Regions from separate parts of the Planococcus plakortidis genome, predicted to be linked through region 3. Evidence: predicted binding sites of a transcription regulator. Region 3 holds the regulator's gene; each other region holds the start of a gene.
The links. The regulator CtsR, encoded in region 3, represses protease genes until heat stress. The targets are predictions, from matches to a motif close to ATGGTCAATAAAGGTCAAACA.
Positions count from the first base shown of each region.

Region 1: a site for CtsR is predicted at 1,377-1,397, ahead of clpP (ATP-dependent Clp endopeptidase proteolytic subunit ClpP). Genes of this name have one in related genera too.
Region 2: a site for CtsR is predicted at 1,621-1,641, ahead of BBI15_RS10855 (ATP-dependent Clp protease ATP-binding subunit). Genes of this name have one in related genera too.

Region 1 covers NZ_CP016539.2:1,144,784-1,148,060, reverse strand. Annotated here, with positions in the region: gene BBI15_RS05830 (TPM domain-containing protein) at 1-502, opposite strand, end outside; gene BBI15_RS05825 (LemA family protein) at 499-1,077, opposite strand; tRNA gene BBI15_RS05820 (tRNA-Arg) at 1,233-1,304, opposite strand; gene clpP (ATP-dependent Clp endopeptidase proteolytic subunit ClpP) at 1,471-2,082, shown strand; gene BBI15_RS05810 (HPr family phosphocarrier protein) at 2,146-2,403, opposite strand; gene whiA (DNA-binding protein WhiA) at 2,461-3,277, opposite strand, start outside.
Region 2 covers NZ_CP016539.2:2,143,215-2,146,491, reverse strand. Annotated here, with positions in the region: gene BBI15_RS10870 (Cof-type HAD-IIB family hydrolase) at 1-244, opposite strand, end outside; gene BBI15_RS10865 (alpha/beta fold hydrolase) at 381-1,148, shown strand; gene BBI15_RS10860 (metal-sulfur cluster assembly factor) at 1,217-1,525, shown strand; gene BBI15_RS10855 (ATP-dependent Clp protease ATP-binding subunit) at 1,663-3,277, shown strand, end outside.
Region 3 covers NZ_CP016539.2:94,645-97,921, forward strand. Annotated here, with positions in the region: rRNA gene BBI15_RS00460 (23S ribosomal RNA) at 1-737, shown strand, start outside; rRNA gene rrf (5S ribosomal RNA) at 804-919, shown strand; gene BBI15_RS00470 (hypothetical protein) at 1,032-1,277, shown strand; gene BBI15_RS00475 (CtsR family transcriptional regulator) at 1,417-1,902, shown strand; gene BBI15_RS00480 (UvrB/UvrC motif-containing protein) at 1,899-2,432, shown strand; gene BBI15_RS00485 (protein-arginine kinase McsB) at 2,422-3,277, shown strand, end outside.

The DNA of each region.
Region 1 (3,277 bases), 1.1 Mb from region 3:
CTTCTCCATCCCAATCGTATTCTGCAGAGACTTCATTATACAGCGCTTGATACGTATTGAGAATTGCTTCGTCTGGCTGGCCTTCACGCAAATACGGGACAGCGTAGTCATCCAGGATACGGCCAACTTTGCCGTCAGGAAGTGCACCTTCAAGGCCATAGCCGATTTCGATATAAATCTCGCGGTCCGTCATCGACAGCACGACCAATACGCCGTTGTTGTCCTCAGCAGATCCAACGCCATAATGGCGCAAGGCTTCATTGGCATAGCTTTCGATCGGCTCGCCTTCCAATGAATCGATTACCATGACGGCAATCTGAGCGCTTGTCGCGTCTTCGAGACCGGCCCCCAAGTTCTTGATCTCGGCTTCTTGCTCTTCGCTCAGGACACCGGCGATATCCTGGATGTAAATATCATCAGTCAATTCCGGAAACTCTGCCGCCTGCGCGGTACTGGCGAACGTCAGCAGCAACAAGAGCCAAACAGAAATTTTTCGAATCATTCTCCGTCAGTCCCGAAATCCACATCCGGCGCATCTTCCGCACCCGCATCGGCTTCAAAATATTCCTTCTCGTCAAATCCGAAGATTCCTGCCACCATATTGCCAGGGAAGCTGCGTACTTCCCGGTTGAATTCCGTTACCGAACCGTTATAGTCCTGCCGTGCGACTGCGATCCGGTTTTCCGTGCCGGCAAGTTCATCGGATAATTGCTGGAAGTTCTCGCTCGAACGGATTTCCGGATAGTTCTCGACGACAACGAGCAAGCGGCTGAGCGCCCCGCTCAGTTCAGCATCTGCTTCGGCCTGTTCTTCAACCGAACCGGCGTTTGCCATACTCGAACGGGCTTCCGTGACACTTTCGATGACCTCTTGTTCCTGGTCGGCGAAGCCTTTCACCGTCTCGACCAGGTTCGGGATCAGATCGAGCCTGCGCTGCAATTGGCTTTCAAGTTGTGCGTACGATTGATTGACGTCTTCTTCCAATTGGACAAAGTTATTATAGCTTGAACCGAATATGGCAATGGCGATGACGATCAGGCCAATCACTAGCAGCAATGGTATCAGTAATTTTTTCATGTTCCGTCCCCTTTCTTTTGCAATAATATTTTTTGTTTTCCCTTACTGCCTATGCCATGAAACCAATTCTCTATGATTCGACGTTTCAAATGTTTTTAAGATTCAACGAAAAAACCGCACAGCCTGTGGCAGGCTATGCGGTCTTTCCTTTTTTACACCCTCGGAGGGAATCGAACCCCCATCTCAAGAACCGGAATCTTACGTGTTATCCTTTACACTACGAGGGCAAATGTTGTTTGCGACTTTTCTATTATACAAAAGCTTTCCTCTTATTTCAAGCGCCTATTTTCAATTCGTTAGATTTGACCTTCATTGACCATGATGTGTATGATGAATGTACGGCTGAACGGCGTTTCAGCAGCACTTACATTTACCCAAAGGAGGAAATTATCCATGAATTTAATCCCTACAGTAATCGAACAGACAAGCAGAGGGGAACGCGCTTATGATATCTATTCCCGTCTATTGAAAGACCGCGTCATCATGCTCGGCAGCGGAATCGATGATAATGTCGCGAACTCCATCGTTGCGCAGTTGCTATTCCTTGAGGCGGAGGATCCTGAAAAGGATATCTCCATCTATATCAATAGCCCAGGCGGCAGCATCACTGCCGGCATGGCGATCTATGATGTAATGCAATTCATCAAACCGGATGTCCAGACAGTATGCATCGGCATGGCTGCATCCATGGGCGCTTTCCTTCTCGCTGCCGGCACTAAAGGCAAACGCTACGCCTTGCCTAACGCCGAAGTCATGATTCACCAACCGCTTGGCGGGGCTCAAGGGCAAGCGACTGAAATCGAAATCGCCGCAAAACGCATCTTGTTCTTGCGCGAAAAGCTGAACCAGATCCTGTCTGAACGTACTGGCCAGCCACTGGAAGTGATTTCACGCGATACAGACCGCGACAACTTCATGACTGCAGAACGTGCACTTGAATATGGCCTTGTCGACCAAATCATCACGCGCAATAAATTGCCGGAAAACCACGAAAAAGAAGATTAAACCAAACAAAAAGAGCTGCCCTATGCGGGGCAGCTCTTTTTTTGATGCTCAACGCACCCGGGCTTAAGCTTCTTTATCGATCAATTGCGCCAGTGCATCGACCGCTGATTCCTCATCGGCGCCGTCTGCCGAAATCGTGACGTTCGTGCCTTTGCTGACAGCCAGGCTCATGATGCCCATGATGCTCTTGGCATTGACTTTCTTATCGCCTTTTTCCAAGTAAACATCCGAACTATAGCGATTGGCTTCCTGTACGAACAATGCCGCCTGTCTCGCTTGTAATCCTGATTTCAATTGCACTTCCACTTGTTTTTCTACCATGCATATCCTCCTCCGAAAACTTGACTCTCACGCAATCTATAGAAAAGAGCAGCCGGTTTACCGGCTGATCGTTTCGCCTTTTCTTAACGACTCGGCAATCTCATCGATTTTCCGGAGCCTGTGGTTGACGCCTGACTTGCTCACTTTTCCTGTCGATACCATCTCGCCCAGTTCCTTCAGTGTGACATCCTGGTACTCGACACGCAAGCGGGCTATCTCTTTCAGGCGGTCGGGCAATTGGTCGATGCCGATGACCTGGTCGATAAAGCGGATATTCTCGATTTGCCGCAGCGCCGCATCGATCGTCTTATTCAAATTGGCCGTTTCGCAATTGACCAAACGATTGACGCTATTGCGCATATCGCGGAGTATCCGGACATCTTCGAATTTCAACAGTGCCGAATGGGCGCCAGTCAAGCTCAGGAAATCGGAAATTTTCTCCGCTTCCTTCAAGTATGTCACAAACCCTTTTTTCCGTTCGATCATTTTCGCGTTCAACTGGAAATGGTTCATCAGGATGACCAGCGCTTCAGCGTGATCTTTATAGGAAGAGTAGACTTCCAGGTGATAGGAGGATGTTTCCGGGTTATTGACCGAACCTCCCGCGAGGAAAGCCCCGCGCAAATAAGAACGTTTGCAGCACGTCGTCGAAATCAGCTCAGGCGAGATTTCCTGTTGGAACTGGAATCCTTCCGACAAAATCAGCAGATCCTCAAGCACCAGCTTCGCGCCTTCCCTCAAACGGCAAATATAGATGTTGTTCTTTTTTAAGCGCATCTTTTTACGTACCAGCAATTCCACTGGGTAAGCTTTATAAAAACGTTTCAGCAACGTATAGATCCTTCTCGCGATGGCTGCGTTTTCCGTTTGGATG
Region 2 (3,277 bases), 1.2 Mb from region 3:
GCAGCCCCCAGCCATCATCTTTCGGATGATGGACAAAGGCCCCATTGAAGTTGACAATCGGCGTGTTCAAGCCGAGTTCACGGTAATAGATTTCACTTGCGCGGTATGGCCGTCCTGTAGCGATCATGACTTGATGGCCCGCTTCACGGGCTTTGCCCAATATCATTTTGGTTTTAGGTGAAATGACTTTTTGGTCGGTCAATAATGTTCCGTCCAAGTCGAGTACGATCAAATGTTGTTTCATATAAAAATCCGGCTCCCTTCTATCTATCTTCAGTTTAGCGATAATACAGGCTATCCGTCAAAAAAACCTGACGGCGGAGTCTTAATTTGCGGCTATCACGAAAAATTGGTAGGATTTAGGGAGAGGAGTGGAGCAAATGAGAGTAGAAAACGAAGCATGGGGACATATCCCCGTCTTACATATCATCCCCGATGGACACGATGGCGGGCCCTTGCCAACCGTGATTTTTCTGCACGGCCATATGAGTGCTAAAGAACATAATTTGCATTACGCTTGGCAATGGGCGAAAAGAGGGGTTCGGGTCATCCTGCCCGATGCGCTGCTTCATGGGGAACGGGACCAGTCGCTTGATGAGGTTCAGATCAGCCTGCGCTTCTGGGAAATCGTCCTGACCTCGATTGAAGAGCTAGGATTTTTGCAGGATGAATTGCATAAGCGCCAATTGACCAGTGGGGAACCGGCTGTCGGTGGTACCTCGATGGGCGGCATCACAACGCTTGGCGCATTGACTGCGCATCCGTGGATCAAAGCGGCTGCAGTCATGATGGGATCAGGCAATTACGTGGAGCTGGCGAAAGCTCAGATGAGGCAATACGAATCGCGCGGGTTTGATTTGCCGCTCACGGAAGAAGAGCGCGAAAGGATGCTTCAGGCGTTGTCGCGTTTTGATATCAGCTTGAACCGCCAGGCCTTCGGTGGGCGCCCGGTCTTTTTCTGGCACGGCGTGAAAGACCCGACTGTCCCATTCGAACCGACCAACCGGCTTTTCCATGCATTGCAGCAGGATTATGCCGCCTATCCTGAACGTTTGATGTTCCTGAAAGAAACAGAAGCCGCTCACGCGGTCAGCCGGAAAGGGATGCTCTCTGTGACTGGATGGATCGCCGATCGCTTAAACGAATAAGCAAGTCAATTTCATTTCGCATGGATGTTTGATAAGATAAGCAGTAACAGGAAAAGGAGGGATTCCGAATGGATCAAGAAACAAAGGATTATCTATTGGGCGCACTTGAAAATGTCATCGACCCGGAACTGGGTGTTGATATCGTCAATTTGGGTCTTGTATATGATGTGGAATTATCCGAAGATGGTTTCTGCGTAGTCACGATGACACTCACTTCCATGGGGTGCCCAATGGGACCTCAAATCGTCCAGATGGTCAAAACATCCTTATACGAGTTACCGGAAGTCGAAGAAGTCGACGTGAAAATCGTCTGGCAGCCTGTCTGGAGCAAAGACCATATGTCGCGCTATGCCAAAATGGCACTCGGCGTTCGTTAAAAAAAACAGCAAAAAGCTGCAAGGAAGAAATTCCTTGCAGCTTTTTTTAATGAGCATTTCCATTGCAAAAGGAGCGGGGCAATCATATAATCAAATTAGTCAAAGATGGTCAAATTAATCAAGGGAGCGTGATTTGATTGGTTCAATTCCAAAACCCAAACGAAGAACAAAAATCGCCATTGGAACAATTCGGCCGCAATTTGGTTGAACAAGCACAGTCCGGAAAGATGGATCCGGTCATCGGGCGCGATCAGGAAATCCGCAATGTCATCCGGATTCTATCCAGAAAGACAAAGAATAATCCGGTACTGATCGGAGAACCGGGTGTCGGGAAAACCGCAATCGTGGAAGGCTTGGCGCAGCGCATCGTCCGAAACGATGTGCCGGAAGGCTTGAAGGATCGCGTCATATATGAACTCGATATGAGTGCGCTGATTGCAGGCGCAAAATACCGGGGGGAATTCGAGGAACGGCTGAAAAGCGTATTAAAGCAAGTGAAAGACAGCGAAGGGCAGATCATCCTGTTTATCGACGAGATCCATACGATCGTCGGCGCAGGTAAAACGGAAGGCGCGATGGACGCCGGAAATATGCTCAAACCGATGCTTGCGCGCGGAGAGCTGTATTGCATCGGAGCCACCACGCTCGATGAATACCGCATGCACATCGAAAAAGACGCAGCGCTTGAGCGGCGCTTCCAACAAGTGATGGTGCGCGAGCCATCTGTCGAAGATGCGGTATCGATTCTCCGCGGGTTGAAAGAGCGTTTTGAACTCCACCACGGGGTACGCATCCATGACCGGGCGATCGTTGCAGCCGCGACGATGTCTGACCGCTATATCACAGAACGATTCCTTCCGGACAAGGCAATCGACTTGATCGATGAAGCGTGTGCGATGATCCGGACAGAAATCGACTCCATGCCACAGGAACTGGATGAAGTGACGCGGCGTCTCATGCAGCTCGAAATTGAAGAGCAGGCGCTTCGAAAAGAAAAAGACGAAGCGAGCAAAACACGCCTCGCTGCGCTGCGCGAAGAGATTGAAGAGCTGAAGTCTTCTTCTGAAGGCATGCAGCAGCAATGGAACGAAGAAAAGCAATCGCTTCAGAAAATCCAGGCCAAGCGCGAACAATTGGACCAATATCGCCGCCAGCTAGAAGACGCGGAAAACAAATATGATTTGAATACCGCGGCGATGCTGCGCCACGGGAAAATTCCAGAGCTCGAAAAAGAACTGAGCGCGATGGAAGTCGAACTTGCCGGGGATGGCGGGGAGCGTTTGCTTCGAGAAGAAGTGACCGAAGAAGAAATTGCCGGCATCGTCGCTCGCTGGACGGGTATTCCGGTAACGAAATTGGTCGAAGGCGAGCGTGAAAAGCTATTGCGCCTCGGAGATACATTGAAAGAGCGCGTCATCGGCCAAGACAGAGCCGTCGAACTCGTGACAGAAGCGGTATGGCGTGCACGTGCCGGCATCAAAGATGAACAAAAACCGATCGGCTCGTTCATTTTCCTTGGGCCGACCGGTGTTGGGAAAACGGAGCTTGCGAAATCGCTGGCAGCGAACTTATTCGATTCGGAAGACCATTTCATCCGCATCGACATGTCCGAGTATATGGAAAAGCACAGCGTATCACGGCTGGTCGGCGCGCCTCCAGGGTATATCGGCTACGAGGAAGGCGGGCAATTGACAGAAGCGGTCCGCCGCAATCCATATTCCGTCGTCCTGTTGGATGAAATCGAGAAAGCCC
Region 3 (3,277 bases):
TCGGTGGGATACTACCCTGGTTGTATTGAACTTCTAACCCACAAGCCTAAGCGGCTTGGGAGACAGTGTCAGGCGGGCAGTTTGACTGGGGCGGTCGCCTCCTAAAGAGTAACGGAGGCGCTCAAAGGTTCCCTCAGAATGGTTGGAAATCATTCGCAGAGTGTAAAGGCACAAGGGAGCTTGACTGCGAGACGGACAGGTCGAGCAGGGTCGAAAGACGGACTTAGTGATCCGGTGGTTCCGCATGGAAGGGCCATCGCTCAACGGATAAAAGCTACCCCGGGGATAACAGGCTTATCTCCCCCAAGAGTCCACATCGACGGGGAGGTTTGGCACCTCGATGTCGGCTCATCGCATCCTGGGGCTGTAGTCGGTCCCAAGGGTTGGGCTGTTCGCCCATTAAAGCGGTACGCGAGCTGGGTTCAGAACGTCGTGAGACAGTTCGGTCCCTATCCGTCGCGGGCGCAGGAAATTTGAGAGGAGCTGTCCTTAGTACGAGAGGACCGGGATGGACACACCGCTGGTGTACCAGTTGTTCTGCCAAGAGCATCGCTGGGTAGCTATGTGTGGCCGGGATAAGTGCTGAAAGCATCTAAGCACGAAGCCCCCCTCAAGATGAGATTTCCCATTGCGCAAGCAAGTAAGATCCCTCAAAGACGATGAGGTAGATAGGTTCGGGGTGGAAGCGTGGCGACACGTGCAGCTGACGAATACTAATCGATCGAGGACTTAACCAACCAACTGAAACGCACGTTTCCCCCAATGTCGATTTATCCAGTTTTGAGCGAACAAGCTCAAAAAAGTCCAGTGATGATGGCAAAGAGGCCACACCCGTTCCCATCCCGAACACGGAAGTTAAGCTCTTTTGCGCCGATGGTAGTTGGGGGTCTCCCCCTGTGAGAGTAGGACGTCGCTGGGCAAGCAGCAAAGCCGTTACCGGTTCATTCCGGTAACGGCTTTTTTTGTATGAAAATTTTAAAAAAGGATTGAAATTATATTATAAAGGGAAAAAAGAAATGAGGTGAAGGTTTATGAAAGCTGGTTTATACAAAGTGAAAATTGTCGACAAAAGAACTGCGGTATTAGTTTCATTGAAAGACTCTGCTGAGCAATATACCTTTCCTGTGGAAAATTTCACTCACGATGTAAATAATGGGGATGTAGTAGAAGTGTGGCAAGAAGGTACACGTTGGAGAACTAAGTACGTTGAAGAAAAAACCCGTTCAGTATCGAGCCATACTAAAGATTTTATGAAACGGATGATGGATCAAGAATAAGGGGTCTCGGGATATTCTACCCGAGACTTTTTCTGTCCCAAACTAAGTATTTGATATCCGCAAAACGCTTATGTATAATTAAGTCAAATATAGTCAAAGTCAATCATTAGCGCATTAAAACGCTAAAGAGGTGAAAGCGATGCGGAATATTTCAGATATAATTGAAGGTTATTTAAAAGAGATTATCGAAATAAGCGGTAAGGACCATGTTGAAATTAAGCGAAGTGAAGTTGCAGAGAAATTTCAATGCGTTCCATCTCAAATTAATTATGTGATAAACACTAGATTTACATTAGATCGTGGATACTCTGTAGAAAGTAAGCGAGGCGGAGGCGGATATATTCGTATCAGGAAAATACGCCTTCATAAAAAATCAGATTTAATCGCTCAAATTATTAATCGATTGGAAACTGGTGCTTCACAAACTATGGCTGAAGATATTGTATGGAGGCTTTTAAGTGAAGAAGTTATATCAAAGCGTGAAGCTAAATTAATTTTGAGTGCCATTGATCGGTCTACTCTCAGGCTGCCTCTTCCTGTACGAGATGAAGTACGGGCGCGAATTTTAGTGGCTATGTTGTTTACTATTCAATATGAGTCGAATGGGCAAGGAGTGATCAAGTGATTTGTGAACAATGCGGGGAACGGCCAGCTACAGTGATCGTGAAGCAAAACCAGCAAGGCCATTTAACGGAACGGCATCTTTGTCACGTTTGTGCAGCAGAAAATCATAATATCAATTTTTCTTTTGACCAAGATCCGATGGCAATCCATAATTTATTAGCTAATTGGTTTCCGAAGCAGCAAGCAGCTGTTAGCCCTAAAAGAAAAGAAGTTCCAACATGCCCGTCATGTGGGTTTACTTTCCAAAAATTCTTGAGTCTTGGTAAGTTTGGCTGTGCTGAGTGCTATAGCACTTTCTCGCCTCAACTAACTGAGATTTTAAAGCGAGTACAGAATGGAAACACTGAACATACAGGGAAGATTCCTGCTTCGTATGGGACGACGTTGAAAATTAAAAAAGAAATAGAAGAACTGCGAAAACAAATGCAGGCTGCAATACAAGCTGAGAACTTTGAAGAAGCTGCACGGCTGCGTGATCAAGTAAAAGTCTTGAATGAGAAGCTTGAAGGAGGTGGGGACATTGGCAATTGACCGTTTCCTTCAACCACGGGCAAGCAGTTGGATGGCTAATAACGGTGAGCACGTGGATATAGCAATGAGTACAAGAATCCGGCTGGCCCGGAATTTAGAAGAATTTAAATTTCCTTACGCTTTTTCTGAAGATGAAGCATTAAAAGTCGATAAAGCTGTTTCTTCAGTTTTATTGGACCAAGGAAAAGAATTGGGATATGGGTTTACTCATATCAACGTTGAAGAATTGAATGATTTGCAACGTGAAGTGTTAGTGGAAAAGCATTTGATCAGCCCTTATTTAGCTAATAGCCAACATTCGAGTGCGGTATTATTGTCTGATGAAGAAGAGCTTAGCATCATGATTAATGAAGAAGATCATTTGCGAATCCAAAGTTTGCAGTCGGGTTTTCATTTGCAGGAAGCGTATGATATAGCAAATAAAATGGATTCGCTTTTAGAAGATCATCTTTCTTATGCTTTTCATGAGAAATTTGGTTACTTGACCAGCTGCCCTACTAATACTGGTACAGGTATGCGTGCTTCGGTCATGCTTCATTTACCTGCCTTGACTATGTCCCACCAAATCAACCGGATCATCCCGGCTATATCCCGTCTGGGGATGGTTGTTAGAGGGATTTACGGTGAAGGAAGTGAAGCGCTTGGTAATGTATACCAGATTTCCAATCAAGTAACATTAGGGAAATCGGAATATGAAATTTTGCAGGATTTGCAAAACATGACCGAGCAAATTATTGAACAGGAACGAAGAGCAAGGGAAGCTTTGAATGCAAATTCCCCATTGCTCTTAGAAGATAGGGTTTACCGGTCGTTGGGCGTTTTGACCCATGCCCGCCTGTTGAATA